DNA from 2 places in the Microbacterium sp. PAMC22086 genome. Region 1 is predicted to be linked to the other one. Evidence: riboswitches for the same ligand, from Rfam matches in the RefSeq annotation. Region 1 holds a riboswitch; the other holds the start of a gene.
What was found. A riboswitch is a leader RNA that binds a small molecule or an ion and turns the genes downstream of it on or off. The one in region 1 is predicted to bind thiamine pyrophosphate.
Positions count from the first base shown of each region.

Region 2: another riboswitch for thiamine pyrophosphate. It lies ahead of KY497_RS05140 (ECF transporter S component); the one in region 1 lies ahead of thiM (hydroxyethylthiazole kinase).

Region 1 covers NZ_CP080380.1:2,947,071-2,962,864, reverse strand. Annotated here, with positions in the region: gene pheT (phenylalanine--tRNA ligase subunit beta) at 1-2,195, shown strand, start outside; gene KY497_RS14675 (NAD-dependent epimerase/dehydratase family protein) at 2,278-3,240, shown strand; TPP riboswitch at 3,247-3,341, shown strand; gene thiM (hydroxyethylthiazole kinase) at 3,332-4,180, shown strand; gene KY497_RS14665 (bifunctional hydroxymethylpyrimidine kinase/phosphomethylpyrimidine kinase) at 4,177-6,327, shown strand; gene argC (N-acetyl-gamma-glutamyl-phosphate reductase) at 6,567-7,619, shown strand; gene argJ (bifunctional glutamate N-acetyltransferase/amino-acid acetyltransferase ArgJ) at 7,616-8,773, shown strand; gene argB (acetylglutamate kinase) at 8,770-9,687, shown strand; gene KY497_RS14645 (acetylornithine transaminase) at 9,684-10,889, shown strand; gene argF (ornithine carbamoyltransferase) at 10,886-11,815, shown strand; gene argH (argininosuccinate lyase) at 11,815-13,245, shown strand; gene KY497_RS14630 (DUF1349 domain-containing protein) at 13,273-13,869, opposite strand; gene KY497_RS14625 (SatD family protein) at 13,930-14,574, shown strand; gene KY497_RS14620 (hypothetical protein) at 14,571-15,422, shown strand; gene tyrS (tyrosine--tRNA ligase) at 15,451-15,794, shown strand, end outside.
Region 2 covers NZ_CP080380.1:1,037,830-1,053,623, reverse strand. Annotated here, with positions in the region: gene KY497_RS05205 (TetR/AcrR family transcriptional regulator) at 1-528, opposite strand, end outside; gene KY497_RS05200 (NAD(P)H-dependent oxidoreductase) at 594-1,217, shown strand; gene rlmN (23S rRNA (adenine(2503)-C(2))-methyltransferase RlmN) at 1,166-2,467, opposite strand; gene KY497_RS05190 (ribosomal protein L7/L12) at 2,539-3,099, shown strand; gene KY497_RS05185 (bifunctional 4-hydroxy-2-oxoglutarate aldolase/2-dehydro-3-deoxy-phosphogluconate aldolase) at 3,162-3,800, shown strand; partial or broken gene KY497_RS05180 (sulfite exporter TauE/SafE family protein) at 3,828-4,499, shown strand; gene KY497_RS05175 (NAD(P)-dependent oxidoreductase) at 4,516-5,346, opposite strand; gene KY497_RS05170 (SDR family NAD(P)-dependent oxidoreductase) at 5,393-6,151, opposite strand; gene KY497_RS05165 (aminoglycoside 3'-phosphotransferase) at 6,323-6,946, shown strand; gene KY497_RS05160 (TrkH family potassium uptake protein) at 7,045-8,409, shown strand; gene KY497_RS05155 (TrkA family potassium uptake protein) at 8,450-9,145, shown strand; gene KY497_RS05150 (energy-coupling factor transporter transmembrane protein EcfT) at 9,147-9,938, opposite strand; gene KY497_RS05145 (ABC transporter ATP-binding protein) at 9,935-11,392, opposite strand; gene KY497_RS05140 (ECF transporter S component) at 11,392-12,030, opposite strand; TPP riboswitch at 12,021-12,132, opposite strand; gene KY497_RS05135 (D-alanyl-D-alanine carboxypeptidase family protein) at 12,214-13,917, shown strand; gene KY497_RS05130 (ABC transporter ATP-binding protein) at 14,061-15,794, opposite strand, start outside.

The DNA.
Region 1 (15,794 bases):
GTCCGTTCCCGATCGCCGCGCGCAAGACCTACGGTCACGTGTCCGACGGCATGATCGCCTCGGCCCGCGAGCTCGGCCTCGGGGATGAGCACAACGGCATCGTCGTGCTCTCGGACCTCGGCATCGATGCGCCTGTCGGCACCGACGCGATCGCGCTGCTCGGTCTCGACGACGTCGCGGTGGAGATCAACGTCACACCCGACCGCGGCTACGCCTTCTCCCTGCGCGGCGTCGCCCGCGAGTACTCGCACGCCACCGGAGCGACCTTCCGCGACCCCGCTGAGCGTGATTTCGCCGAGCTGCAGCCCGGCAGTGGACACACCACCCTCGTCGAGGACGTCGCCCCCGTGCGCGGGAACATCGGCGCGAGCGAGTTCGTGACGCGCGTCGTCCGGGGCGTCGACCCCTCGCGTCCGACGCCGCCGTGGATGGTCGCGCGGCTCAGCCTCGCGGGCATGCGCTCGTTGGGCGTGCTGATCGACATCACCAACTACGTGATGCTCGAGTTGGGTCAGCCGCTGCACGGCTACGACCTCGACAAGCTCGCCGGCGGCATCACCGTTCGTCGCGCGAACCCCGGCGAGAAGATGACCACCCTCGACGGTGTCGAGCGCACGCTGCACGTCGAAGACCTCCTCATCACCGACGAGTCCGGCCCGATCGGCCTCGCCGGCGTCATGGGTGGTGGCACGACCGAGATGAGCGACACCACGCGGAGCGTGCTGATCGAGGCCGCGAACTTCGACCCGACGACCATCGCCCGGTCGGCGCGCCGGCACAAGCTGCCCAGCGAGGCGTCCAAGCGCTTCGAGCGCGGCGTCGACCCGCTGATCCCCTTCGTCGCCGCCCGCCGTGCCGCCGACCTCATGGTCGAGCTCGCCGGAGGCACGCTCACCGAAGAGGGTGGCGCACTGTTCGCCGAGGTTTTCGTCAGCGAGATCGAGCTTCCCGCCGGCTTCGTGCAGGGGCTCATCGGCGTCGACTACACCGACGACGAGATCACCGGCGCACTGACCACCATCGGCGCCGATGTCACCGCGTCGGAGGAGGGTTCCGGCTGGACCGTGATCCCGCCGACCTGGCGCCCCGACCTCACCGACAAGTGGACGCTGGCCGAGGAGGTCGCCCGCATCCACGGGCTCGACCGCATCCCCTCGGTGCTGCCGACGCCTCCGTCCGGCCGCGGACTCACGGCGCACCAGCAGGGTCGCCGCCGGGTGGCCGATGCGCTGGCCGCAGCGGGGCTCGTCGAGACGCCGTCATTCCCGTTCACCACCGATGTGCAGAACGACCTGCACGGATCCGCCTCGGGGGCGCACCTGCCCAGCATCCGCCTGGCGAACCCGCTCGACGGGCAGGCTCCGTACCTGCGTCGATCGCTCATCCCGGGCCTGCTGCAGACCGCGCACCGCAACATCTCGCGGGGTCTCACCGACCTCGCGATCTTCGAGACGGGTGTCGTCTTCCTTCCGGAGCCCGGAGTGGAGTACGGCACGGAAGACGTGCCGCCGCTGGGCGAGCGTCCGTCCGACGAGACCCTCGCGCAGTTGAACGCCTCCATCCCGCCGCAGCACCGGTTCATCTCGGCGCTGCTGACCGGTAACGTCGCCCCGCGCCAGCCCGGCCGCCCTGCCGAGGCCGCCGGTCTCGTCGAGGCGCTGGATGCCGTCCGCGTGATCGCGGCAGCGGCCGGCGTCGAGATCGACGTCGTGCAGGCCGAGCGTGCGGCACTCCACCCCGGACGCACAGGATCGCTCCTGGTCGCGGGCGAAGAGGTCGGCTACGTCGGCGAGCTGCACCCCGCCGTGGCGGAAGGGGCCGACCTCCCCGGGCGTGCGACCGTGTTCGAGCTCGATCTCGACCGCATCCTGTCGCTCGCCGGTGGTCGCGTCGTCGCCGCATCGCTGTCGACGTTCCCCGCCGCCACGCAGGACGTCTCGCTCACACTGCCCGCCGAAGTTCCGGCCGCAGATGTGCAGGCCGCCCTCGCCGAGGGAGCCGGTGCGCTGTTGGAATCGGTGCGTCTCGTGGATGACTATCGCGGAGACGGCGTGCCGGAGGGGTCCAAGAGCCTCACCTTCGCTCTGCGATTCCGCGCCGACGATCGCACCCTCACGGCGGCCGAGGCCACCGCGGCCAAGCTCGCGGGTGTCGACGTCGCCGCGCAGCGATTCGGAGCAGCGCTCCGCGACTGAGCGATGTGCTGTCCCGGAGGGGGCCCTCTGCCCTGAGGGGAGAGGGCTTCCCTCTCGCAGCGGTTGCTGGTGGCATGGAGCCATGACGAATGTTCTGATCCTCGGCGGGACGGGGTGGCTTTCCGGGCGGATCGCCCGGAGATGGCTCGAGTCCGGAGCGGCCGTGACATGTCTGGCCCGGGGCGAGCGCCTCGCGCCGGCAGGAGCGGTGCTCGTGACCGGCGACCGTGACGACCCCGAGGTATACGCCGCGCTCGCGCGGAAGGACTGGGATCACGTCGTCGACATCTCCTCTCAGGCCAGGCACGTCGTGGCAGCGGTCGAGGCTCTCGGAGACCGCACGGCGCGATGGACGTACGTGTCCTCCCTCTCGGTGTACGCCGATGACGCCACGGTCGGCGCCGATGAATCGGCGCCGCGGCATCCTGCCGCCCGCCCCGGCGACGAGTACGAGTACGGCTCGCAGAAGGCGGCGGCCGAAGACGCCCTCACGATGCTGGGGGATCGCGCGTTCATCGTGCGACCAGGACTCATCGTCGGGGACGGCGACCCGAGCGACCGCTTCGGGTACTGGGCTGCGGCATTCTCCCGAGCGGGGGAGGAGCCCGTGCTGCTGCCTCCGCTCGAGAGGCGCAGCGCGCAGGTGATCGACGTCGACGACGTGGCCGCCTACATCGTCGCCGCCACGCGGAGCGGAGCGGTCAACGCGATCGGGGACGAGCATCCCCTCGCCGAGCTGCTGCAGACCGTGCGCGAGGAGGCAGGGCACACCGGGGAGACGGTGGTCGCCGACGAGGAGTGGCTGCGAGCACACGGCGTCGCGCACTGGGCAGGTCCGCTCTCGCTTCCGCTGTGGCTTCCTCCCGAGATGTCCGGCTTCATGACCCGCTCGAACAGCGCATTCCACGACAGCGGGGGACACCTGCGCCCCCTCGCCGACACCGCTCGACGCGTCGTCGCCGACGAACGGGTGCGCGGCGTGGACAGGGAGCGCCGGGCCGGACTCACGCGGGCGCAGGAGAAGGCTCTGCTGGCCGATCGCTAGACTGCGAGCAGTGACACGGGGTGCCGCAATCCACGGCTGAGAACAGACCCGTCGAACCTGATCTAGTTCGTACTAGCGAAGGGATGTCGCGATGAGCGATCTTCTGCGTCCTGAGACCACCCACGACCTCGCCGGCGATGCCGCGACCCTGCTGGGGGTGCTGCGAGAAGCGCCCCCGTTGACGCACTGCATCACCAACGCGGTCGTCACCGGGTTCACCGCCAACGTCCTGCTGGCTCTCGGTGCCGCTCCCGCCATGGTCGACATCGTCGATGAGGCGGGGATGTTCGCCGGCATCGCCTCCGGGGTACTGATCAACCTGGGGACACCCACGCCCGAACAGCGCGCGGCCACTCTGGAGGCCGTCGCCGGTGCCGTCGCGTCCGGCACGCCCTGGGTGCTCGACCCGGTCGCGATCGGCGCGCTCCCGGTTCGCACCGCACTCGCCCATCAGCTCGTCGGGCACCGCCCCACCGCGATCCGCGGCAACGCCTCCGAGATCCTTGCCCTCGCGGGGCTGAGCGCGGGCGGTCGCGGGGTGGATGCCACCGACAGCACAGACTCCGCGGCCGATGCAGCCCTCTCGCTGGCTCGGAGCACGGGCGGCGTCGTCGCCGTCTCGGGGCCGGTCGACCTCATCACCGACGGGGAGCGGGTGCTGCGCGTGTCCAACGGTCACGAACTGCTGACCCGAGTGACCGGCGGAGGTTGCGCTCTCGGTGCGGTGATGGCCGCCTTCCTCGGAGCGGCCAGAGCGACGACGCATGACGCGCTCAGCGCCGTGGCCTCGGCGAGCCTGGTCTACACGATCGCGGCGGAACGAGCGGCAGCGGTATCGGCAGGGCCCGGCAGCTTCGCCGTCGCCCTGCTGGATGCGCTCGCCGCGGTGGGCGCCGACGACATCCGAGCCGCTGCACGCGTCGAAGGCAGTGCCCTGTGAACGCCGATCTCTCGCTCTACCTCGTCACCGACGCGACGCTCTGCGGAGACCGTGGCGTCGTCGAGACCGTCCGCCGCGCGGTCGACGGCGGCGTGCGCATCGTGCAGCTTCGCGACAAGGACGCAAGCGACGCCGAGACGGTCGATCAGCTGCTGGCACTGTCGCAGGCGATCGACGGCCGCGCTCTTCTGGTCGTGAACGATCGGTTGGATGCCGCCGTGGCCGCTCGCGAGCGCGGCGCACGGGTCGACGGCGTGCATCTCGGACAGGGCGATGCCTCGGTGCTGCGTGCGCGCGAGGTACTCGGACCGGAGGCTCTGATCGGCCTCACCGCGAACAGCCCGGCGCACCTCGACGCGGTCGAGGCTCTGCCCTCCGGCACGGTCGACTACCTGGGCGTCGGGGTGATCCGTCCGACCACCACCAAACCGGATCACCCTGCCCCTCTCGGCGTGGAGGGCTTTCGCGGCCTCGTGTCGCGAAGCGCGCTGCCGTGCGTGGCGATCGGCGGGGTCGGCATGGATGACACCGAGGCCCTTCGTGAGGCCGGTGCGGCGGGGCTCGCCGTGGTCTCGGCGCTGTGTGCCGCCGACGATCCCGCCACCACCGCCCGGCAGTTCCGGCGACGCTGGCTCAGCGGCTCCGTCCCGAGGGTGCTCAGCATCGCCGGAAGCGACCCCTCGGGAGGCGCGGGCGTCCAGGCCGACCTCAAGTCCATCGCCGCCAACGGCGGATACGGCATGGCCGTGCTCACGGCGCTGACCGCGCAGAACACGCGGGGAGTGCGAGCGGTGCACGTTCCGCCCGTGGAGTTCCTCCGCGCGCAGCTCGACGCGGTCTCGGACGACATTGTGATCGATGCCGTGAAGATCGGGATGCTGGCCGACGCCGACGTCATCCGCGCGGTGGGAGCCTGGCTCGCGACCGTGCGTCCGCCCGTCGTCGTGCTCGATCCCGTGATGGTGGCGACCTCGGGGGACCGACTGCTGGATCCGGACGCCGAACGGGCGCTGCGCGATCTCCTCGCACTGTCGACGCTCGTGACCCCGAACCTCGCCGAGCTGGCGGTGCTCGCCGGGCGCGACCTCGCCGACTGGAACGACGCGATCTCTGCGGCCGAGCAGCTCTCCGCCGAGGTGGGAGCAGCCGTGCTCGTCAAGGGTGGCCACCTTCCCGGCGACGAGGCCCCCGATGCGCTGGTCGATGCGCGGCGAGGGCTGCGCCAGGAGTTCATCGCTCCCCGGATCCCGACCCGGAACACGCACGGCACCGGCTGCTCGCTGTCGTCCGCGCTCGCGACCCTGCTCGCTCGTGGTGAAGAGCCCGGAGATGCCGTCAGCGCCGCGCGGGACTGGCTCCGCGAGTCCCTGCGCGCAGGAGACGCACTGCGCGTGGGTCGTGGACACGGGCCGATCAACCACTTCGCCGGACTCTGGGAACGTGGGGGCGCCGAGACCCGACCCGCGGCGGGCGACGTCGCCACGGAATGGTGGCGGGGCATCGCCGCGATCCGTACGGGGATCGCGGAGCTGCCGTTCATCCGTGCGCTCGCCGACGGGACGCTGGAGCGCGCGCCGTTCCTGTTCTACCTCGCACAGGACGGCCTGTATCTGCGGGAGTACGCGCGTGTGCTCGCCGAGGCGGCCCGGCTGGCACCGACATCCGACGAGCAGGCCTTCTGGGCGGACTCCGCCCGCGGCTCCATCGTGGGCGAACTCGAGCTGCACGCCTCATGGCTCACCCCCTCGCACGGCGTGAGTGCGGCCACCTTCGCCGCAGAGCCGGCGCCCGCGACGACCGCATACCTCGACCATCTGCGCTCCGTCGCGTTCGGCGGCGACTATGCGGAGATCATCGCCGCTGTCCTCCCGTGCTTCTGGCTCTACACCGATCTCGGGCGGCGCCTGCACGCGGGGGAGTTCGGGGAATACGCGCGAGATGCGGGGCATCCGTACGCCTCGTGGCTCGCGACGTACGCGGATCCGGCATTCGAGGAGGCCACACGGACGGCGATCGCCTACGTCGCCGACGCCGCGGCACAGGCGGATCCTGGAACACGGGCACGCATGCGCCGGGCGTTCGAGGCGTCGAGCGCGCACGAGCTGGCGTTCTTCGCTGCGCCGATGGAGCCGCAGCGTCTCAGATGACGGAGCGGATTTGCGGTGGCCGCCGGGGCCGCGCTACTGTCGCGACATGCCTTCGGCCGCCACCGCTTCTTCGACGCTCGCTCCGAGCGTCATCGCTGTGCGCCGACGCCGCGGCCGCCGACTGTAGGCGACCCCGCCCTCCTGCCTGTGCCCGCACGGCGGTCGAGTGCCGGTGTCGCCGCCTCCGGCCCCGTCCCCGGCCCCGATTTCCTCGCGGGCCCGACCGTTAAGGTAGAAGCATGACGTATTCCGTCGCCGTCTCCGGCGCATCCGGCTACGCAGGCGGCGAGATTCTGCGCCTCCTGGCCGATCATCCCGACATGGAGATCCGCACCGTCACGGCGCATTCGAACGCCGGACAGCCTCTCGTCGACCACCAGCCGCACCTGCGCTCCCTCGCGCACCTGACCCTGCAGGACACGACGCCGGAGATCCTCTCCGGCCACGACATCGTGTTCCTCGCGCTCCCGCATGGGCAGTCGGGGCAGTACACCGACGCTCTGGGCGATGCCCCTCTCGTGATCGATGCCGGGGCCGATCATCGGCTCACCTCGGCTTCGGCGTGGGATGCGTTCTACGGTGGCGCCTTCCACGATCCGTGGACCTATGGCGTGCCGGAACTCGTCGTGGGCGGGGTCAAGCAGCGCGAGCACCTCCGGGGAGCGACGCGCATCGCCGCCCCCGGCTGCAACGCCTCGACCGTGAGCCTCAGCCTCGCTCCGGGCGTCGCCGCCGGAGTGATCGACCCCTCGGACATCGTGTCGGTGCTCGCCGTCGGCCCGTCGGGAGCGGGGAAGAGCCTCAAGACGAACCTCCTCGGCAGCGAGATCCTCGGCACCGCCAACCCCTACGCGGTCGGCGGGACGCACCGGCATATCCCGGAGATCCGTCAGGCGCTCGCCGCGGCTTCCGGCGCGGACGCCGACGGGATCCGGATCTCGTTCACCCCCGTGCTGGTGCCGATGTCCCGGGGGATCCTCGCCACCTCGACCGCGCCGATCGTCGATGGGGCGACCGACGCGCAGATCCGCGACGCCTGGGAGAGCACCTACGCCGGCGAGACCTTCGTGCACCTGCTCCCGGAGGGACGCTTCCCGCGCACGGCCGATGTGCTCGGCGCCAACACCGCGTTGATCGGCCTCGCCATCGATCGTGCCGCGAACCGGGTGACCGTGGTCACCGCCGTCGACAACCTCGTCAAGGGCACAGCGGGAGCAGCCATCCAATCCATGAACATCGCGCTGGGGCTTCCCGAAGCCCGCGCCCTCTCAGTGAACGGAGTCGCGCCGTGAGCGTCACCGCCCCCGCAGGATTCGAAGCGGCCGGAGTCGCCGCAGGGCTCAAGTCGACCGGCAAGCCGGACGTCGCCGTGGTCGTCAACCGTGGACCGCGCAAGGTCGGCGCCGCCGTCTTCACGAGCAACCGGGCCAAGGCCAACCCGATCATCTGGTCGCAGCAGGCCGTCGCCGACCGCGTGGTGGAGGCCGTGGTGCTCAACTCCGGAGGGGCGAACTGCTTCACCGGATCCTTCGGGTTCCAGACCACGCATCAGACCGCCGAGAAGGCGGCCGAGCTCCTCGGCGTGAGCGCCGGCGACGTGCTGATCTGCTCGACCGGTCTCATCGGCACCGGGGATGAGACGTTCCGTGCCAGGGTGCTCGCCGGAACCGCGCAGGCGATCGCGGAGCTCAGCGCCGATGGTGGCGAGAGCGCAGCGCACGCCATCATGACCACCGACACGGTCGCGAAGACCGCGGTCATCAGCCGCGACGGCTGGACGATCGGCGGCATGGCGAAGGGCGCGGGGATGCTCGCGCCCGGCCTCGCCACGATGCTGGTGGTGCTCACCACCGATGCGGTCCTCGAGCCGCTTCAGGCCGACGAGGCGCTGCGCCGCGCGACGGGCCGGACGTTCGACCGCCTCGACTCCGACGGCTGCATGTCGACGAACGATCAGGTGACCCTCCTCGCCAACGGCGCATCCGACGTCGTGCCGGACCTCGACGACTTCGCCGCAGCGCTCACCGAGCTGTGCCAGGAGCTCGCGGTCAAGCTGCAGGGCGATGCCGAGGGCGCGAGCCACGACATCACGATCGAGGTGCAGCACGCGGTGTCGGAGCAGGACGCCGTCGAGGTCGGCCGGTCTGTCGCGCGCAACAACCTCTTCAAGGCCGCGATCTTCGGCAACGACCCCAACTGGGGACGTGTGCTCGCGGCGATCGGCACCACGAGCGCGCAGTTCGACCCCTACGACGTGGACGTCTGGATGAACGGCGTCCGGGTGTGCACCGAGGGCGGTCCCGACCGTCCTCGCGAAGAGGTCGACCTCACCCCGCGCGCGACGCACCTGGTGATCGACCTCAAGGTCGGCGAGGCGACGGCCACCGTCCTCACCAACGACCTCACCCATGACTACGTGCACGAGAACAGCGCGTACGCCTCATGACCGACATCCAGGACACCCCGGCCGAGGTCGCCGCGCAGAAGGCCACCACCCTCATCGAGTCGCTGCCGTGGCTGAAGAAGTTCCGCGACCAGATCGTCGTCATCAAGTACGGCGGGAACGCGATGGTGTCGGAGGAGCTGCAAGACGCCTTCGCGCAGGACATCGCCTACCTCCGCTATGTCGGAGTGATGCCGGTGGTCGTGCACGGCGGTGGTCCGCAGATCTCGAACATGCTGCAGCGTCTCGAGATCCCCAGTGAGTTCAAGGGCGGCTACCGCGTCACGAACACCGAGGCGATCAGCGTCGTGCGCATGGTCCTCACCGGCCAGGTCAACCCGCAGCTCGTCTCCAAGATCAATTCGCACGGTCCGATCGCGACAGGTCTCAGCGGTGAGGATGCCGGCCTCTTCGGCGGACGCCGCCGCGGTGTCGTGATCGACGGGGAAGAGGTCGACCTCGGACGCGTCGGCGATGTCGTCGAGGTCGATCCGACCCCCGTGCTCGACCACCTCGCAGCCGGGCGTATCCCGGTGGTGTCGAGCATCGCGCCCGACCTCGACCACCCCGGTCAGTCGCTCAACGTCAACGCGGATGCCGCAGCCGCCGCCCTCGCGGTGTCGTTGCACGCGCGCAAGCTCGTGATCCTCACGGATGTGCCGGGGCTCTACGCCGACTGGCCCCACCGTGACTCGCTCGTCTCGCATCTGACATCGGAAGCGCTCATCGAGATGCTGCCGAAGCTCGAGTCGGGGATGATCCCGAAGATGCGGGCGTGCCTCGACGCGGTCGAGGGCGGCGTCGACGCGGCAGCGATCATCGATGGACGGGTGCCGCATTCGGTGCTCGTCGAACTTTTCACCAGCAAGGGAATCGGGACCGAAGTGGTCCTGGGGAAGTCGGAGGTGACGGGATGACCGTCTGGCAGGAGGATGCGGCACGCGATCTCGTGCTCAACGCAGGGGAGCGGCTCGCACTGCTGGTCCGCGGTGAGGGCTCTTACCTGTGGGATGCCGACGGCCGACGCCACCTCGACTTCCTGGCGGGTATCGCGGTGACCTCTCTCGGACACGCGCACCCGGCCTTCGTGAAGGCGGTCTCGACCCAGGCGGCCACGCTCGCCCATGTGTCCAACTACTTCGCCACCCCGCCTCAGCTCGCCCTGGCCGCACGGCTCAAGCGTCTCGCGGGGGCCGGTATCGACGGCAGGGTGTTCTTCTCGAACTCGGGCGCCGAGGCCAACGAAGCCGCTTTCAAGCTCGCCCGGCTGCACGGCGGCACCGAGCGGCCGCGCATCCTCGCGCTCGACAACGGCTTCCACGGTCGCACCATGGGGTCGCTCGCGCTCACTGCGAAGGCGTCGATGCGTGCGCCGTTCGAGCCGATGCCGGCCGGTGTCGAGCACATCCCGGCGACCATCGAGGCGCTGCACGAGGCGATGGACGACCGCGTCGCGGCCCTCATCGTCGAACCCATCCAGGGCGAGGCCGGAGTCGTCGAGCTGCCGGAGGGGTACCTCGCCGCCGCGCGCTCGCTGTCCCTCGCTCACGGTGCACTGCTGATCGTGGACGAGATCCAGACCGGCGCCGGTCGCACGGGCGCGTGGTTCGGGTTCAGCCACGAGGGCATCACTCCCGACGCGATCACTCTCGCGAAGGGCATCGGCGGCGGCTTCCCGATCGGCGCGCTGGTCACGTTCGGCGCCGCCAGTGCCCTCTTCACGCCCGGATCGCACGGCTCCACCTTCGGGGGGAATCCGCTCGCGACCGCTGTCGCCGACGCGGTGCTCGCCGAGATCGAGAGTGCCGGACTGGTCGAGAACGCCGCGAAGCGCGGCGTCGAGCTGCGCGACATCATCCTCGGCATCGACTCGCCTCTGATCGAGGGTGTCCGCGGACGCGGTCTGCTGGTCGGTGTGGCTCTGACCGCCCCGGTCGCCGGTGCGGTCGTCGCGGCCGCCCAGGAGCGCGGCCTCATCGTCAACGCCGCCAACCCCGAGACGGTCCGCATCGCGCCGGCCCTCACGATCGGCGACACCGAGCTCGCCGAGTTCCGCGAGCTGTTCACGGCCGCTCTCGCCGACGTCCAGGCCTCTGTTGCCGGAAAGGTATCCGCATGACCCGCCACCTGCTGCGTGACGACGATCTGACCCCCGCCGAGCAGGCCGAGATCCTCGATCTCGCCATCGAGCTGAAGAAGGATCGGTGGGCCGACAAGAGCCTCGCCGGTCCCCAGACGGTCGCGGTCATCTTCGACAAGTCCTCCACGCGCACCCGCGTCTCGTTCGCGGTGGGCATCGCCGATCTCGGCGGTTCGCCGCTGATCATCTCGACCGCGAGCAGCCAGCTCGGCGGCAAGGAGACGCCGTCCGACACCGCGCGCGTGCTCGAGCGCCAGGTCGCCGCCATCGTGTGGCGCACCTACGCGCAGTCCGGGCTCGAGGAGATGGCCGAAGGCACTCGGGTGCCGGTCATCAACGCGCTCTCCGACGACTTCCACCCCTGCCAGCTGCTCGCCGACCTGCTCACCATCCGTGAGCACAAGGGCGACCTGAAGGGGCTCACGCTCACCTTCCTCGGTGATGGGCAGAGCAACATGGCGCACTCGTACGCCCTCGCCGGGGTCACGGCGGGAATGCACGTGCGGATCGCCTCACCGGAGGACTACGCCCCTCGCGCCGATGTCATCGAGGCGGCCGATCGCCGTGCCGCCGAGACCGGTGGTTCGATCACCCTCTACACCGACCCGGTCGAGGCTGCGGCCGGTGCCGACGTCGTCGTGACCGACACCTGGGTCTCGATGGGCAAGGAAGAGGAGAAGATCGCGCGCATCCGCGATCTGGGCGGCTACAAGGTCACCCCCGAGACGATGGCCCTGGCCGACCCCGAGGCGATCTTCATCCACTGCCTCCCCGCCGACCGCGGCTACGAGGTCGACTCCAGCGTGATCGACGGTCCGCAGAGCGTGGTGTGGGACGAGGCGGAGAACCGGCTGCACGCGCAGAAGGCGCTCCTGGTCTGGCTTCTCGGCAAGAAGGACGCGTGATGAGCGATTCGACGCACGAAGGAACCAACGAGGGCGCGCTCTGGGGCGCCCGCTTCGCCACGGGCCCCTCGCCCGAGCTGGTGGAGCTGAGTCGCTCCACGCATTTCGACTGGATCCTCGCGCCGTACGACATCGCCGGTTCGCATGCTCACGCCACCGCGCTCGCCGCGGCCGGGTACCTCGAACCCGATGAGGCGCAGCGGATGCACGAGGGCCTGGATGCCGTGGCGCGCAAGGTCGCCGACGGCACCCTGCGCCCTGTGCCGACGGATGAGGACGTGCACGGCGCACTCGAGCAGGCGTTGATCGCCGAGCTGGGTCCGGAGCTGGGCGGACGCCTGCGCGCCGGTCGCAGCCGCAACGACCAGATCGCCACTCTCGTGCGCATGTATCTGATCGACCACGCGCGAGTGATCGCCCGCGACATCCTGCGGGTGATCGATGCGCTGGTCGCCCAGGCCGAGGCGCACCCGGGAGCGATCCTCCCCGGACGCACGCACCTGCAGCATGCGCAGCCGGTGCTGCTCGCCCACCACCTCCAGGCACACGGTTGGCCGCTGGTGCGTGAGCTCGAGAGGCTCGTGGACTGGCGTCGCCGCGCCGGTGTCTCGCCCTACGGCGGGGGAGCGCTGGCGGGTTCCACGCTCGGTCTCGATCCCGCACTCGTGGCGACCGAGCTGGGCCTCGACCGCCCCGCCGAGAACTCGCTCGACGGCACCGCCGCCCGCGATGTGGTGGCGGAGTTCGCCTTCATCACGGCGATGACCGGCGTCGACATCTCGCGCCTGTCCGAGGAGATCATCCTCTGGAACACCCGCGAGTTCGGCTTCGTCACTCTCGACGACGGCTACTCGACCGGGTCGAGCATCATGCCGCAGAAGAAGAACCCCGATATCGCGGAGCTCGCGCGGGGCAAGTCCGGGCGCCTCATCGGCAACCTCTCGGGGTTGCTGGCCACCCTCAAGGGCCTCCCGCTCGCGTACAACCGCGATCTGCAGGAGGACAAGGAGCCGGTGTTCGATTCGGTGCAGACGCTCGAGGTCGTGCTCCCCGCTTTCGCAGGCATGATCGCGACGCTGCGTTTCGACACCGAGCGCATGGCTGCGCTGGCACCGCAGGGCTTCTCCCTCGCGACCGACGTCGCGGAGTGGCTGGTGAAGCGTCGGGTGCCGTTCCGCGACGCCCATGAGATCTCGGGCGCGCTCGTGCGTGCATGCGAGGAGCAGGGGATCGGTCTGGAGGACGCCTCCGACGAACTGCTGCTCTCGGTGTCTCCGCATCTCGTGCCCGAGGTGCGTGAAGTCCTCACGATCGAGGGATCGGTCGCGTCCCGGACCGGCGTCGGCGGTACCGCCCCGGTCCGGGTCGCGGAGCAGCGGGCAGAGCTCGTCGCGCGCGCGCAGGCAGCAGCCCACGCTCTCGGGCTCTAGCCGCGCGAGTCGGCGGCCGCCCGCACCTCAGTGCAGCTCGGTGTCGGCCGCCGACCGCTCCCATCGGGTGAACCGCACGGTGAGTCCGGTGCGGGTCGGCGCCGCGAGGAAGGGGCCGGCCGAAGCCGTGGCCTGTCCGTCGAACGGTGCCACCCTGACGAGACGCCAGGGGCCGTCGTCGGCGCGAGCGCACACGATCAGCGAGTCCGCCCAGCGACTGACGCGCACCGTGATCTCGCTCTCGAGCCACTCGTCGACGTGACCGACCGACCAGTCGGAGCCTCCGGCGGTGACCACGGCACCGAGCCCGAGATGGTCGTCGGCGTATTCGAGACCGGTCTTCATCCAGTGCTCGTCGTCGATGCGCACGAACACCCCTGCCTGGTCGAACTGGCCGTCCCACGGCGCGCGGAACGAGACCTCCATCGCCTCTCCGACGGCGAGCGGGGCGAGCAGCGCGTGTTCGGTGTCGTGCACGAAGCCGTAGGCGGTGTGCCGCCAGGCGTCGCTGCCCTCTACAGCCGTGACGTCGAGGTCTTCGGATCCGGCCGGCAGTTCGGAGGGGGAGGCGGGAGCGTTCGTCCAGGTTCCGTCGGACCAGGGGATGATGTGCGATTCAGGCATGTTCTCAACATATAGCTGAATAGAGCATAAGTCGAGATTTATTCGTGTTACGGTTATCCCATGGTCATCGCGGTACTCGCTGACATCGTGGGCTCTCGGCGGCTCGACGATCGCACTGCCGCGCAACGTGTTCTCGACGACACCATCGCCGGAGTCGAAGCCGATCTCCCGCTGGCGACGCAGCCGCTCACGCCCACCGTAGGAGACGAGCAGCAGGGTGTCTACCTCGACCTGGGTGACGCGATGGTGTCGCTCCTGATGATCCAGCTGAGGCTGCCCGACGGCATCGCCTTCCGGTTCGGCATCGGAGTGGGCGAGGTGCGGCCGGTCGAATCCGTCCACGGCGAGCTCGCCGACGGACCGGGGTGGTACGCGGCTCGGGCCGCGATCGAGACCGTGCACGCGCGCGAGGGACGTTCCGTGCCACGCACGCGGACCTGGATTGTCGGAGCCCCCCGGCAGGATGAGGTCATGGAGAGCACGATCGCCGCCTCGAACGCCTACCTCCTCGTCCGCGACGAGCTGGTCGGTGCGATGAGCGAGCGCGAACGGCGCCTGACCTACGGCCGCCTGCTCGGACGATCGCAGCAGGAACTCGCGGCCGAAGAAGGCATCACGCAGCCCAGCGTCTCGAAGTCGCTGCGCACCGCCGGCGCGGCGGCGCTCATCGAGGGCGTCGCTGCACTCCGAGGGGAACGCGCATGATCGTCGCCGGATTCATCCTCCTGGCGGTCGGCGCGGCCGACCTGGTGCGTCAGTTCGCACCGCGTCGATGGATCGGCTACCTCTCCGTCGCCGTCATCCTCCTGCTGCTGGGCAGCGTCAGCGATGCCCTCCTGCCCATGGTCCTCGCGCTCGTCGTCGGAGCGCTCTGGGTGTGGTGCATGCCCACCGAACGCACGGCGCCGCTGGGGTTCTGGCCCGCCGTGCTGCTCGCCGTCGTGAGCGTCGGCGCCGTCGTCTGGCTCGGTGCGCGCTCCGACGTCGGTCTGATCGGCGCGACCTGGCAACTCCGATCGCCGTTCGGAGAGGTCCCTTTCGATCTCGCGATGCTGGCATTGGGTGCCGGGGTGTTCCTCCTCGAGTCCTCGAACCTCGTGGTGCGTGCGGCGCTCGACGGCGAGCACACCTGGCGTCCCACCGACCCGATGTCGGCCCCGACTTCGGCGCCGACGACGGCGCCCACCACTGTGGGCGCCGAAGTCGCGGTGGCCTCCGATGCGGGCAGCGACGCCGCCACCGGGAGCGACACCGTCACCGGGGGAGACGCCGCCACCGACGTGGTGCCGGCGCCACGCGACCCGCGCAGCGGATTCAAGGGCGGGAGGCTGATCGGACCGCTGGAGCGCATCCTGATCCTGATCCTGACGCTCGCTGCGGCCTATCCGATCCTTGCCGCGATGCTCGCGGCGAAGGGCATCGTCCGCTTCCCCGAGATCTCCCGCGACGGCGAGACCGGCGCCCGTGCCGAGTACTTCCTCGTCGGCAGCCTGGTGAGCTGGGTGATCGCGCTCAGCGCGGCGTTCCTCGTGTGGTGGGCCGCGCACAGCTGAGCTGCGGTGCGCTGATAGCCTGGAACGCGTGTCAACTCCCGCTCTGACGACCGCACCCCAGGCGATCGACCCCACGTTCGAGAACGTGTGGGACGAACTCGTGTGGCGTGGCCTGGTCCATGTGTCCACCGACCAGGAGGCGCTGCGCGCCCTGCTCGCGGGAGACCCCATCACGTATTACTGCGGGTTCGATCCGACGGCGCCGAGCTTGCACCTCGGCAACCTCGTGCAGCTGCTGACTCTTCGTCGCATCCAGCTCGCCGGCCACAAGCCGCTCGGTCTCGTCGGCGGATCGACCGGACTCATCGGCGACCCACGTCCCACAGCCGAGCGCACGCTGAACACGCGGGAGACCGTCGAGGAGTGGGTCGG
Region 2 (15,794 bases), 1.4 Mb from region 1:
GAGCCCGTCGTCGAGCGTGAAGTGCCCGGCGGCGGCCAGCGTTCCGAGCCCGTGGATCAGACCCCACAGCGCGACGACATCGGTCGGTCGGTCCAGGCCCGCGGCGGCTGCACTCTCGGCGAGCACGGCCTCGAGCCCGTCGATCAGAGGCGCCATCGTCGGGGTGGGAGCCCCGGGCACGCAGACGGTCGGGTCGTAGACCGCATCGAACGCGTGCGGATGCTCGACCGCGAAACGGATGTACGCGGATCCCCCCTCGGTGAGCGCGGCCCGCGGGGTGCGGGCGTTCTCGGCGGCGGCGCGGACCCGGTCGAGGAGGTCGGCCATGCTGCGCTCGGCGATCGCCTTCAGCAGTCCGAGCCGGTCCGAGAAGTGGTGATAGGGAGCGTTGTGGCTGACGTTCGCGGCCCGAGCGACCTCGCGCAGGCTGATCTCCGCCGCGGGCATGCGCTCCAGCAGCTGCATCGCGGCGTCTTCCAGCGCACGGGCGAGATCGCCGTGGTGGTAGCCGTCCTTCGAACTTGACATGAGCAACATCCTCTCCTATCTTGACAGTGTCCACCAGCTTGACACTGTCCAGATAGGAATCCGACATGCCCGCTATCGTGATCGACGGTCATCCCGATGCCCGCTCCCTGACCGCCGCGCTCGCGCAGCGCTACGCCGCAGCCCACGGCGACGCACGCGTGCTCGCCCCCCGCGACCTCGACTTCGACCCGAACCTGCGCTTCGGCTACCGCGAGCGCATGACGCTCGAGCCCGACCTCGTCGAGGCGAAGCGCGCACTGCAGAGCGCCGACACGGTCGTCATCGCGACGCCGCTGTGGTGGGGGTCGGTCCCCGCCCTGCTGAAGGGCTTCTTCGACCGCGCTCTGCTGCCGCAGCAGGAGTACCGGTACACGAAGCTCGGTCTCGTCGAGGGCCTGCTGCCGGCACGCCACGGCCGCCTGCTCCTGCTCGCGGACACACCCTGGTACTTCGTGCCGTTCACCGGATTGCCCGCGCAGACCCACGTCGCCCGGGGGACGATGCGCTTCTGCGGGATCCGCTCGGTGCGCACGCACCGCATGCTCGGTGTGAAGGACGCGAGCGATGCCACCATCACGCGGTGGCTCGACCGCGCCGAACGGCTGGGCGCCGCGGACGGACGCCGAGCGGGTGCGCCTCAGCCGATCGCGGCGGAAGCGGCCTCGTCCTCGGTCGTGGCGACGAGCTGACCGCAGGCGCCGTCGATCTCCTTGCCGCGGGTGTCGCGGAGGGTCGTGGGGATACCGGCGTCGTTGAGCCTGCGCACGAACTCGTTCTGCACCGGGATCTCCGACGAGGTCCAGATCGATCCGGGCGTCGGGTTCAGCGGGATCGGGTTCACGTGCACCCAGCCGCGGCCACGCTGATTGAGCTTCTCGGCCAGCAGGTCGGCGCGCCAGGCGTGGTCGTTCATGTCCTTGATGAGTGCGTACTCGATCGAGACGCGGCGACCGGTCTTGGCGTAGTACTCGTAGGCGGCATCGAGGGCCTCGTCGACCTTCCACCGCGAGTTCACGGGGATGAGCTCGTCGCGCAGGTGGTCATCGGGCGCGTGCAGAGACAGCGCGAACGTGACCGGGATGTTCTCGTCGGCGAGCTTCTTGATCGCGGGCACGAGGCCCACGGTCGACACCGTGATGCCGCGCGCGCTCATACCGAGGCCGTCGGGCTGCGGGGCGACCATCGAGCGCACCGCATCCATCACGCGCTTGTAGTTGGCGAGCGGCTCCCCCATGCCCATGAAGACGATGTTCGAGACGCGCTCCATGCTGTGATCGTCGGCCTTCTTGCCGCCAAGGCCGCCCTCGGCGATCAGCCGGTTCGCGCGCACGATCTGCTCGATGATCTCGGCCGTCGACATGTTGCGGGTGAGCCCCGCCTGTCCGGTCGCGCAGAACGGGCAGTTCATGCCGCAGCCGGCCTGGCTCGACACGCACAGCGTGATGCGGCCGGGGTAGCGCATGAGCACCGACTCGACCAGCGCGCCGTCGTGCAGGCGCCACAGGAACTTGATCGTGTCACCGCGGTCGGTCTCCAGGCGTCGCACCTCGGTGAGCAGAGGCGGGAGCATGCCGGCGACGAGCTGCTCCCGGGTGTCGGCCGGGAGGTCGGTCATCTGCTCGGGGTCGGACGTGTAGTGACGGAAGTAGTGCGTCGACAGCTGCTTCGCGCGGAAGCCCGGAAGCCCGAGCTCCTTGACCTTCTCGGTGCGCTCGGCCGGCGTGAGGTCGGCCAGGTGCACCGGCGGCTTGCCGCGCTTGGGGCTCGCGAACTGCAGTAGCGGACGCCCCTCGGCGTCCTTCTGCTGGGTCCACCCCTCGGTCGCGGGGCGCACCTGCGCCGTGCGCGTCTCGCGGACCTTGCCCTGGGCGGGCCGACCCTGCGGGGCGGACGCGGATGCTGCGGGGCGCGTCTCGCGCGTGCGGGGAGTCTCGGTCATACCCTCCAGGGTACGCGGTGGCGGATGGGAACGCCCTGGGGCGCGGGAGGCGACCTCTCTAGACTGAGCCCATGGATGCCGTGCTGTGGATCATCGCGATCGTCGTCGGCCTGATCGTGGTCGTCGCGATCCTCGCGGTCGCACTGCGCGGCATGCGCCCGAAGCTGCCGGAGCCCCAGGTGTTCACCCCGTCGCCCACGACCGCGCGCACGACTCCGGCCTCGTCCACGTCGGCGTCGGTCTCCGGTCTGACGCCAACCGTGATCGCCGAGATCGACCGGCTCGTCTCGGCCGGGCAGAAGATCCACGCGATCAAGCTCTACCGCGACCACTCGGGCGTCGGCCTCAAGGATGCGAAGGACCGCATCGAGCACTGGTCGGTCAGCACCACGGCGCCGCACCTCGCAGCCGTGTCGAACGCCACGGCCACACGCTCATCGATCACCCCGACCGCCATGACCCCGTCGTCTGTGCGCGCGTCGCTGCCCCCGTCGGTCGCCACCGAGATCGACAGGATGGTCGCCGGCGGTTCCGCCATCGCCGCGATCAAGGCGCTGCGCCAGCACACCGGGCTCGGCCTCAAGGAGTCGAAGGAACTGATCGAGGCCTGGCCGCGCACCCACGCCTCCTGACCAACTTGTCGTTACAGGCTGCGCCCGGGAGAATGGACGAGCCCGCCCGATGAAGGAGCCCCATGCCCGACCGTCTCGACCGCGCCCGCAGCACCGGCATCCTCGCCGTTCTCCGCGCCCCCTCCCCTGAACTGGCGCTCGAGGCCTCCGAGGCGATCATCCGCGGCGGTGTCACGGGCATCGAGGTGACCTTCTCCACGCCCGACGCACCCGCCGTCATCCGCGAGCTCATCGCACGCCACGGCGACTCCGCCCACATCGGCGCCGGCACCGTGACCACGGCAGCGCAGGCGGAGCAGGCCGCAGAGGCGGGCGCCGAGTTCCTGGTGAGCCCCGGCACGCTGCCCCACCTCACCCGCAGCATGCTCGACACGGGTCGCGTCGTGATGACCGGAGCCATGACACCGACCGAGGTCATGGCCGCGCTCGAGCTGGGCGTCGACGTGGTGAAGATCTTCCCGGCCTCCCTCGGCGGCCCCTCGTACCTCGGCGCCCTGCGCGGACCGTTCCCCGACGCTCCGCTGATGCCCACCGGCGGCGTGAGCCCCGACAACCTCGCCGCGTGGTTTGCCGCCGGCGCAGTAGCGGTCGGCGCCGGGGGCGACCTCGCGAACGGCGCATCGATCAAGGCCGCCGACTGGGCCGACATCGAGCAGCGCGCTGCACGGTTCGCCGCGGCTCTCGCCGCCACGCGAGACTGATCGCCCCGCACCCGCCGACCCAGGAGGCCCGGCGGCAGCATCCTCGCGATCGCGCTGTTCGCGGCGGTCCTGCCCGCACGCACCTCCACGGCGGCGATGCTGCTACTGCTCATGGTCGGCGACGTGTTCGCGCTCATCGCCTACCGTCGGCATGCGCATTGGCCGACGCTGCTGCGTCTGGCCCCCGCGGTCATCGCCGGCCTCCTGGTCGGATTCGCCTTCCTCGCGCTCGCCGGCGACGGCATCGTCCGCCGCGCGATCGGGGTGATCCTGCTGCTGATGATCGCGGTGACGCTGTGGCGCCGGTGGCGGCAGAGCAGGGCGGACGCCGCGGCTCCACCGTCCGGTGGCATCGTGCTCGCCGGTACCTACGGCACGCTCGGCGGCTTCACCACCATGGTCGCGAACGCCGGGGGGCCGGTCATGTCGATGTACTTCCTGGCCACACGCACCCCGGTGCAGGTGTTCCTCGGCACATCGGCATGGTTCTTCGCCATCATCAACGCGATCAAGGTGCCGTTCCTCGCGGGCCTGGGACTGTTCGAGACACCCGTGCTGCTGATGGATGCCGTCCTCGCCCCGCTCGTCGTCGCCGGTGCGCTCCTGGGCCTGTGGGTCGCGCGGAAGATGAATCAGCGGGTGTTCGACCGCATCGTGATCGTCCTCACGATCGTCGGCGCCGTGTACCTGCTGTTCTAGGGAGATCCCCCGCGTCTCAGTCGAGGAAGATGTCGGGGAAGAGCGCGTCGTCGGGGGTGCCGGGGATCGCGGCGTAGCCGGAGAAATCGGTGACGCCGTCGGCTTCGAGCACGTCCTCGACGATGAGCGTCTGCCCGGTGAACGACGCCGCGGGCTTGAGCAGCACGGCGTAGGCGGCATCGGCGTAGATGTCGGGCGTGCGGCTGGCGGCCATGACCTTGTCGCCCCCGAGGAGGTTCTGCACCGCAGCGGTCGCGATCGTGGTGCGCGGCCAGAGCGTGTTGGCGGCGATCCCGTCGCGCGCGAACTCGGCGGCGAGGCCGAGCGTGACCATGGTCATGCCGAACTTGGCGAGCGTGTACCCGGTGTGCGCGCCGAGCCACTTCGGGGTGGGGTTCAAGGGCGGCGACAGCGACAGGATGTGCGGGTTCTCGGCATCCTTCAGGATCGGCACCGCCGCTCGCGAGAGCATGAACGTTCCGCGCACGTTGACATCCTGCATCAGGTCGTACTTCTTGGCGTTCAGGTCGAGCGAACGCGACAGGTCGATCACGCTGGCGTTGTTGATCACGATGTCGATGCCGCCGAACTCACCCTGCGTCTTCATGACCGCCTCGGTGATGTCGTCGTCGTCGCGCACGTCGCCGACGATCGGCAGGGCCTGGCCACCCGCCGCGCGGATCTGCTCGGCGGCGGTGTGGATCGTGCCCTCGAGCTTCGGATGCGGGGTGTCGGTCTTCGCGAGCATCGCGATGTTCGCACCGTCTGCGGCAGCCCGCAGCGCGATCGCGAGGCCGATGCCGCGGCTGCCGCCCGACATCAGGATGGTCTTGCCTGCAAGGGACATGGGTTCTCCTGGGTTCTCGATCGCGAAGGGAAAGGCAGCCGCGGGGTCAGCGCGGCGCCATGCGGATGGCGCCGTCGAGGCGGATGGTCTCGCCGTTGAGATAGCCGTTCTCGACGATCTGCTGCACGAGCACGGCGTACTCGTCGGGGCGGCCGAGCCGCGACGGGAAGGGGACCTGCTGGCCCAGGGAGTCCTGAGCGGCCTGCGGGAGACCCATCAGCATCGGCGTCTCCATGATGCCGGGAGCGATCGTGCAGACCCGGATGCCGTAGCGGGCGAGCTCGCGCGCCACGGGGAGGGTCATGGCGTGCACGCCGCCCTTGGATGCGGAGTAGGCGGGCTGGCCGATCTGGCCGTCGAACGCGGCGACGCTCGCGGTGTTCACGATGACGCCGCGTTCCTCGTCGTGCAGCTCGTTCTTGGCGATCACGGCAGAGGCCTGCGAGATGACGTTGAACGTGCCGACGAGGTTGATGCGGATCACGCGCTCGAAGTCGGCGAGCACGGCGGGATTGCCCTCGCGGTCGAGCACCTTCGCGGGCGGCGCGATCCCTGCACAGTTCACGACGACGCGCAGCGGAGCCGCCGCCTGCGCGGCCGCGACGGCCGCCTGCACCTCATCGGCGTTCGTCACATCCGCCGCGACGAAGAGCCCGCCGAGCTCGTCCGCGATCTCGGCACCCTTCGACGAGGCGAGGTCGATGATCGTGACGTGCGCTCCCGCGGCGACCAGCCGACGCGCCGTGGCGAGTCCGAGCCCCGAGGCCCCACCGGTGATGAGTGCACCCTGTCCACTGATCTGCATCTGATGTTCTCCTTCGAACGTCGTCGTGCGACATGCATTGATGGAACGCAGTATCAGCCTACGTGGTTCTTGGTTTCACCACGACCGGGGGAACTGCATCGAGAGCGAGCCTACGACACCGCCTGGATCGATGGCATGATCCCGCTCATCGTGGTCGGGCAGGATGGACGGATGAGCATCCCCTCCACCTCCGTCGACGTCCCGGTGCGGGTTCGCGAGCTCGCCCGCGGCGCCGCGCTCACACCGGTCTGGCTCGATGGGATCGGGGGGCTGACCTTCCGCACCGACGACGGCCGGTACATCAAGTGGGGGCCGCTCGACGACGAGGCGAACATGCGCGACGAAGCCGAGCGCATGAGGTGGGCGCGTACCTGGATCTCGGTGCCCGAGGTGCTCGAGCAGGGCCAGGATGACGCGCACGAGTGGCTCGTCACGGTCGCGATCGATGCGAGCAGTGCCGTCGACCCTCGCTGGGCCGCCGAACCGGAGAGCGCGGTGCGAGCGGTCGGCGTCGGCCTTCGCGCGCTCCACGATGCACTGCCGGTGGCCGAGTGCCCCTGGGAATGGAGCACGCACCAGCGGATCGCCGACGCCGACGGACGCCCCACCGCCTTCGTCGATCTCGCCGCCCTCGGAGTCGCCGACCGCTGGGCCGACATCGCCGTGGCATCGATGAGCACGATGTGGAACTTCGGCACCGGATGGGAGGACACCCTCATCGAGGCGTACGGCGTCGACCCCGACCGCGACCGCGACCGACTCGCGTACTACCGGCGGCTCTGGAACGAGACCTGACCCGGACCTCTCCGAGGCGGCCGTCGAGGCCGTCGTGCACCGTCTCCGTCCGCCCGGCGGCACCCGGATGATCGTCTCGAGGAGTAACGTCACTTCTCGTGTTGACCCTCCCCGCTCCGGCGCGTCGCCTCCCGCGTCGGCGGGGCTTCGCCCCCGCCCAGGCGATCGCCCTCGGCTTCGGGGCGGCGATCCTCGTCGGCACCGCGCTTCTGATGCTCCCGTTCTCGTCGCGCAGCGGCGTCTGGACGAACTTCGTCGATGCGCTCTTCACCTCCACCTCTGCGGTGTGCGTGACGGGACTCATCGTGGTCGACACCGCGACCTACTGGAGCCCGTTCGGCAAAGTCGTGATCCTGCTCCTGATCCAGCTCGGCGGGCTCGGCATCATGCTCTTCGCGGCCCTGATCGGCTTCGCGCTCGCTCGCAAGCTCAGCGTGCGTTCACGGATCTTCGCCGGCACCGAGACGAAGTCCACGGGTGTGGGCGACATGAAGCGCACCGCGATCGGCATCCTGATCACGACCTTGATCATCGAGGCGGCGGTCGCGACGGTCCTGTTCGTCCGCTTCTGGGCCGGCTACGACTACGACGTGGGCCGAGCCGCCTGGCACGCCGTCTTCCACGCCGTGTCGTCCTTCAACAACGCGGGGTTCGCGCTGTACACCGACAGCCTGATCGGGTTCGTGTCCGACCCGTGGATCTGCATCCCGATCTGCATCGCGATCATCCTCGGCGGGCTCGGCTTCCCCGTGCTTCGACAGCTCCGGAAGGAGTTCAGGAACCCGCTGCACTGGTCGATGAACACGCGGATCGTGCTCGTCGCCACCCTCGTCCTGCTCACCCTCGGCACGGGGTTCACGGTGGTCGTGGAGTGGAACAATCCCGGCACGCTGGGACCGCTCGATCCCGCCTCCCGCATGCTGGCGGGGTTCTTCCATTCGGTGCAGGCCCGCACGGCCGGCTTCAACTCCGTGGACACCTCGCTCATGCACGATGAGACCTGGCTCGTCACAGATGTGCTGATGTTCATCGGAGGCGGACCGGCAGGCACCGCCGGCGGCATCAAGGTGACGACCTTCGCCGTCCTTCTGTTCATCATGTGGACCGAGTTCCGCGGCGGGACCGCGGTGAACGTGTTCGGGAAGCGGCTCTCGCGGGCTGTGCACAGGGAGGCCATCACCGTGGTGATCGTCGCCCTCGCCGCGGTGATGAGCGCAGTGATCGCGATACTCGCGATGACGGATCTCGACCTCGATCGCGTGCTCTTCGAAGTCGTCTCGGCGTTCGGCACCGTCGGCATGTCCACCGGCATCACGGCCGATCTGCCGGCGGCCGCGCAGCTCATCCTCGTTCTCCTGATGTTCCTCGGCCGGCTCGGACCGCTGACGCTGGGTTCCGCGCTGGCCCTGCGCCAACGGCGGACGGCGTACGAGCTGCCCAAGGAGCGCCCGGCGATCGGCTGACCGGTCTCCCCCCACGATCGCTCGACGACAAGGACACCACATGACCAAGTTCCTCTCCTTCACCCCTGACGCCCGGCGCATCGCCGAAGCCGATTCCGTCGCGGTGATCGGCCTCGGACGCTTCGGGACCTCCCTCGCGCTCGAACTGATGTCGTCGGGCACCGAGGTCCTCGGCATCGACGCCGACGAGGACATCGTGCAGTCCCTCAACGGCGAGCTCACGCAGGTGGTCAGAGCGGACTCGACGCGGCTCGACGTGCTCCAACAGCTCGCGGTCGGCGAGTTCGATCGTGTCGTCCTCGCGATCGGCAACGACATCACCGCGTCGATCCTCACCGCGTCCCTGCTGCTCCAGTTGCAGGTGCCCGTGATCTGGGCCAAAGCGGTCGACGAGCAGCACGGGGCGGTCCTCGAACAGCTCGGCGTGCATCGCGTCATCTATCCGGAGAAGGACATGGGCCGACGCGTCGCCCACCTCGTGCGCGGCGCGGCCGCCGACTACCTGGAGATCGACCGCGGCTACGCGATCGTCAAGACCGTCGCACCCCGGCACCTGCAGGGCATCACCTTGAGAGAGGCCGCCGTGCGCAGCACGCACGGGATCACGGTGGCCGCGTATCGACCCGAACGAGGGGAATGGCGAAACGCCGAGGCCGACACCGTGCTGGGCGAAGGAGACACCGTGCTCGTCGTCGGTCCGACCACGAAGGTAGAGAGGTTCGCGCAGTTGCGTTGACTCAGCCCGAGGGGCCGAGGATGAAGTTCCACGCCCCGGTGACGACGGCGGCAGCGACCGCGATGCCGGAGATGGCCGCGCCCACGGCGAGCAGCAGCCATTCGGCCGCCCGGAAGCGCGACTCTCGCGCCCAGGTGCGCCGGCCCGGCGCCCCGAAGCCCCGCGCCTCCATGGCCGTCGCCAGTTTGGCGCCGCGGCGGATGGAGAGCACGAGCAGGGCGAAGGCCATCCCCAGGAAGCGACGGATGCGGCCGCGATCGGCCACGCCCCTGGCCCGGCGCGCCAGCTCGAGCGCACGCCAATCGTCGAGAAAGAGGCCCACCATCCGGAGGCCCGCGAGGGCACCGAGCACGAATCGGGCGGGCAGACGGACGATCTGGCCGAGACCGTCGGCGAGGTCGGTCGGATCGACGGTGATGAAGAGCACCACCGACGGCAGCGCGATCGCCAGCACACGCAGCATCGTCGCGAGCGCCAGCGCGAGCGATCCCTCGCTGATGCGCAGCACGAACCAGTCGACGTAGACGACGCCGCTGGTCTGACCGTAGAGCGCGATCGTGAGACCGGTGAGGGGCGCTGCGAGCCACACCGGCCAGGTGCGCACCCAGAACTCGCGCCAGCCGATCCCGGCGAACAGGAACAGCACGAACTCCAGAGCGAGAGCGACGGAGGCCGAGACCGGATCGAGAGTCAGGATCAGGGGTACCGCGATGAGCGCGCTCACCCCGAGCTTGGCCACCGGGTTGACCGTGGCGAGCGCTCCGGTGCGTGCGCGCGTCTCGAGAAGGCTCATGACGCACCCCCCAGCTCGAACCGCGCGGCGTGCAGGGCGCGCACGACTTCGAGGTCGTGCGTGATCGTGACGATGGCCGCACCCTCGTCTCGGAGCGCGGCGAGCATGGCGACGAGTTCGGTCCAGGTGCGGGCGTCCTGCCCGAAGGTGGGCTCGTCGAGCACGAGCACGCGCGGTCTGGTCGCGATGGCCGCAGCCACCGTGAGCCGGCGCTTCTCACCGCCGGAGAGCGTGTACGGGTTGGCGGCGGCGAGGTGGGCGAGGCGCAGACGGGCGAGCAGCTCGTCGCTGCGAGCGGTGATCTCGTCGTCGGTCATCCCGAGCGCCCGTGGCCCGACGGCCAGTTCCTCGCGCACGGTCTTCGCGAGCAGCTGATGCTCCGGCTCCTGGAACACCATGCCGATCCGGGTCAGCAGATCCCGTGAACTCCAGCTGATCGGCGCGGACACCGCACCGTTCGCGAGGAGCGCGGATGCCTCGACCGCGCCACTCGCTGGAGGAAGGAGCCCGGCGAGGGTCAGACCGAGCGTCGACTTGCCCGCCCCGTTGGGCCCGGTGATCGCGAGCGCCTCCCCCGCGTGCACATCGAGGTCGACACCGGTGGCGACAGGGCGTCCCTTGACGCGGGCGACGGCCAGGTCGCGCGCCGAGAGCAGGGTCTCCCCCGGCGGCCAGAGCGGGGGCGGCGGCGCGGCGGGAGGATGCCCCGGCACCCAGACGCCGTCCGCGGCCAGCTGCGCACCACGGACTCCGAGGACTTCCGCCGGTGCGCCGTCGGCGACCACACCGCCGCTCCCGATCACGATCACGCGCGTGATGAGCGGCAACCAGACCTCGAGGCGGTGCTCGACGACGATGAGCGTCGACGGCTGAGCCTGCAGCATCCGCTCCACGGCATCGCGCACCTCTATGACCCCGGCGGGATCGAGATTCGCCGTCGGTTCATCGAGCAGCACCAGACCCGGCCCCATCGCCAGCACCCCGGCGAGCGCCAGCCGCTGCTTCTGCCCACCGGACAGGGCCTTGGTCGGGTGCCCGAGCGGCACGTCGAGGCCGACGGCATCCAGGGCCGCCTCCACCCGCGGCCAGATCTGCGCTCGCGGCACTCCGAGGTTCTCGCAGCCGAACGCCACGTCATCGCCCACTCGCGCGAGGATCACCTGGGAGTCGGGGTCCTGCAGCACGAGCCCTGCACGTCCGCGGGTGGCCACGGCAGGAGCGCCGTCGACGATCAGCGTGCCCTCGCTCTCGCCCTCTTCCTCACCCCCGAGCACGCCGGCGAGGCCGTGCAGCAGGGTCGACTTGCCCGCACCCGACGCGCCGAGCACGAGCACACGCTCACCGGGCTCGATGCGGAAGGAGATGTCGCGCAGCGCCCAGGCGAGGCGACTGGCGTGACGCCACCCCCAGCCGCGCGCCTCGACGGCGGCCGGGGTGGCCTGATCCGCACCCATCAGACGCGGACGCGCGCCTCGCGCCCGGAACCGAACCGGTCGAGGGCGCCCGTGGCGGCGATGCCGCGCGCCAGCACCCAGGACAGGGCACCGGCGATGACCGCTCCCGAGATGACCGTGCTGATCAGGTAGATGATCGTGAACGCGGGACCGGAGCCGGCGTACCAGAGCACCAGGTTGTTGATCCCGCCGGCCAGAGCCGCGCCCGCGCCCGCGAGGATCGCGACCGGCAGCGACCAGCGGCGGTAGAAGAAGAGCAGGAAGATCAGCTCGGCGCCGAGGCCCTGCACGAGACCGGCCTCGAGCGTGAGGAACCCGCCCCACTGGTTGCCGATGAGAGCGGAGACGACCGCGGCGAGCAGCTCGACGTAGATCGCCGCCCCGGCCTTGCGGATGATGAGTCCGCCGAGCACGCCGGCGAAGAGCCACGGGCCGTCGAGGAGGCCCTGGATGCCGGGCAGCAGCGGCTCGAGCAGGGCTTTCGGCCCGAGGTACCCGACGTTCCAGGCCAGGAAGATCAGGCCGGCTGCGACTCCGAGGACGCTGGCGACGACGATGTCGACGATCCGCCAGCGCAGGTAGCTCCGGCCCGGGGTGTTCCCCTGCGTCTTCGCGGTCGCGGATGTGGACGTACTCATCTGAACTCCTCCCTGCGCTGGCATGACCCAGATCAGGTTCGACGGTCGAAGCGCGATTCGCTCCCTCTCAGCCCGGCTCGCCGGACTCCCGTGGTTGTGCTGACGATCCTACCGCCGGCGACACCCGCACGGCGACAAGGCCGCGCACCGCGGAACTCGCCCGAGATTGGGTACCGTAAACGAGTGACCGCTTCAGATCCCGCCGACGAGGCGACGGGGGTCGTCGGCGACGACGGCCCGGCGAACGCCTCCCCCTCCGGACCTGTCGATGCTGCGGCAGCCGGTTCGGTGCTGACGGCCGAGCAGACGTCGACACCCGCGCTCGCCGCGGAGCCGGTGGTCGCGGAGCCGGTGGTCGCGCCGGATCCCGTCGTGCCGCCGGAGCCGGTGGTGTCGCCGGAGCCGGTGGTGTCGCCGGAACCGGCGACCCCCGCCCTGACCAAGCCGCCTTTCGTTCCTCGCGAGCCCATCGCCGCAGAGACCGCTGACGACGCCCTCGCCCTGCTGGACGGCGCGTCACCCCGGTGGGCGGATGACACCACCACCGCCACAGCTCTGACCTGGGTGGACACCGCGACGGTCGCCGCCGGCACCGACGCCGCGACTCTCGACGAGACGTCGGAAGCAGAACCGACGGACGGCCTGCTGCGTGGGGCGCGTCTTCGTCCGGCCATCGCCCGCCCCGGAATCCTGGTGCCGCTGTCCACGCTCGTCGGCATCGTCGCCGTATACGCGGGCACCACGCTGCTGTGGCCGTTGCACGAGGTGCCGCCCACGGTGCAGTCGGTCGATTTTGCGACGACGCCCGCCGCCGCTGCCACGGTCACCTGGCCGACCGAGGGCGCCGGCGCCGTGGGGATCGCCGGCATGGGCACCGCGGCATCGGTCCCCGATGCGGTGAGCATCGCGAGCATCACCAAGGTGGTGAGCAGCTTGATGGTGCTCGACCGGATGCCGCTCGCGCTCGGCGAGCAGGGCCCCGAGTTCTCCTTCACCCGCGCCGACAGCGTGAAGTACTGGGACTACCGCCGTAGCGACCAGTCCGCCCTCGATGTGCCGATCGGCGGCGTTCTGACGGAGTATCAGCTGCTGCAGGGCACGCTCATGGGCTCGGCGAACAACTACATCGACCGCCTGGCAACCGAGATCTGGGGTTCCGATCGCGAGTTCGCCCGTGCGGCAGAGGTCTGGCTGCGAGAGCGCGGGCTCACCGGCATCACCGTGGTGACGCCGTCGGGCTTCGACGAACGCAACGTCGCCACTCCCGAGGCTCTGATCGCCCTCGGTGAGCGCGCCATGCAGAACCGGGTATTCGCAGAGATCGTGGGGACCAGGTTAGTCGATCTTCCGGGTGCCGGCACCGTCGTGAACACGAACGGAATGCTCGACGACCCCGGTGTCGTGGGCATCAAGACCGGCACGCTCGTGGGCTGGAACCTGCTCACCGCGAAGGATGTGGTCATCGGCGACACGACCGTGCACCTCTACGCCGCGGCCCTGAACCAGGCCGGCAACGACCAGCGACTCGCCCTCACCCGCTCCCTGTTCACCGAGGCGGAAGCCGCGCTGGAAGCTCAGGCCCCGGCCGTCGCGAAGAACACGGTTGTCGGTCAGGTCACGACCCCCTGGGGTGAGAAGGTCGACGTCATCACCGAATCCGACGCCGACGTGGTGCTCTGGAACGCAGCGACTGCCACGGCCACGGCGGACTTCGCCCTCGGCGACGAGCGTGAACAGGACGACGCGGTGGGGACGCTGACCACAGCCGGCCCCCTCAACACCATCACGACGCCTCTGGTGCTGGCCGAAGACGTCGAGGGCCCGAGCCCGTGGTGGCGTCTGACCCACCCGCTGGAACTGCTCGGCATCACGACCGACCGCTCCTGACCACCCTCTCCGCTCACGCATCTCCCGAGCGCGTCGTGCGCCTCCCGGTCGCGTCGTACGCCTCCCGGTCGCGTGACCGGCACAGGACGACGCCCCACCCCGCGTGAGCGGAATGGGGCGTCGTTCTGGGATGTGTCCGCAGATCAGGAGCGGCGGGCGGAGCCGTCCGCTCCGTCTTCCAGCAGAGCCTGAGCGGCCGCCGTCTCCGCGGCCGGCACCTGGGCACCCACCGAGGATCCGGCCGCGGCGGCAGCAGCCTCCGCAGCGGCGCCTTCGACGTCGGTCGCCTCGCCCGTGACGACGACCGGGGTCGCCCCGGTGAGGGCGTTGTCGGCGTCGATGTCGGTCGCCGCCTGCTCGAACTGCGACTGGTACAGACGCCAGTAGGCGCCCTGCGCGGCGATCAGCTCGTCGTGCGTGCCCTTCTCCACGATGTCGCCATGCTCCATCACCAGGATGAGGTCGGCGTCGCGGATCGTCGACAGACGGTGCGCGATCACGAACGATGTACGTCCTTCACGGAGCGCGGCCATCGCGTGTTGGAGCAGCAGCTCGGTGCGGGTGTCGACCGCCGAGGTGGCCTCATCGAGGATGAGGATCGACGGCTGCGCGACGAAGGCTCGCGCGATGGTGATGAGCTGGCGCTCACCCGCCGACACGTTCGCTGCATCCTCGTCGAGCACCGTGTCGTAACCCTCGGGGAGGGCGTGCACGAAGCGGTCGACGTAGGTCGCTCTGGCGGCGGCGAGAACCTCGTCATCGGTCGCGGTGGAGCGCCCGTAACGGATGTTCTCGCGGATGCTGCCGGCGAACAGCCACGGATCCTGGAGCACCATGCCGGTGCGTGAGCGCAGCTCGTCGCGGGTGACCTCGGCGATGTCCTGGCCGTCGAGCATGATCCGCCCGCCGCTGAGCTCGTAGAAGCGCATGATCAGGTTGACCAGCGTGGTCTTCCCCGCCCCGGTCGGGCCCACGATGGCGACCGTCTGCCCGGGCTCGACCCGGAACGACAGGTCGCGGATGAGCGGACGCTCCGGCGTGTAGGAGAACGCGACGTTCTCGAACTCGATCACACCCTTGCCCTCCACCAGATCGGGAGCGTCGGCGTCATCGGCCTCCTGCTCATCGGCGTCCAGCAGCTCGAAGACACGCTCGGCCGATGCCGTTCCGGACTGCACGACCGCGGCCATGCCACCCAGCTCGGACAGCGGCTGCGTGAACTGCTGCGAGTACTGGATGAACGCCTGCACGTCACCGAGACGGAGCTGACCGTTCGCGACCATCAGACCGCCGAGCACCGCGATGCCCACGTAGCTGAGATTCCCGACGAACATCATGGCCGGCATGATGATGCCGGAGAGGAACTGCGCCTTGAAGCTCGCCTGGAACAGCTCTTCGTTCTCGACCTGGAACCGGTCAAGCGCATCCTTCTCGCGTCCGAAGACCTTCACCAGCGCGTGGCCCGAGAATGCCTCCTCGACACGGGCGTTCAGTCGACCGACCTTGCGCCACTGCATGCCGAAGGCCTTCTGCGACCGCGGTCCGATGATGCCGAAGATCACTCCCATGAGCGGCAGCGTGACCAGGGCCACGAGCGCGAGCTGCCACGAGATCGAGAACATCATGACGAGCACGCCGATCACGGTGAGCACCGAGGTGAGGGCACCGGAGAGCGACTGCTGCATCGTCTGCGTGATGTTGTCGATGTCGTTCGTGACGCGCGAGATCAGCTCGCCGCGCTGCACCTTGTCGAAGTAGGCCAGCGGCAGGCGGTTGATCTTCGCCTCGACGGACTCGCGTAGTCGCCACATGGTGCGGACCATGATCACGTTGATGACGTAGCCCTGGATCCAGGTGAGGAAGGCCGCGGCCACATA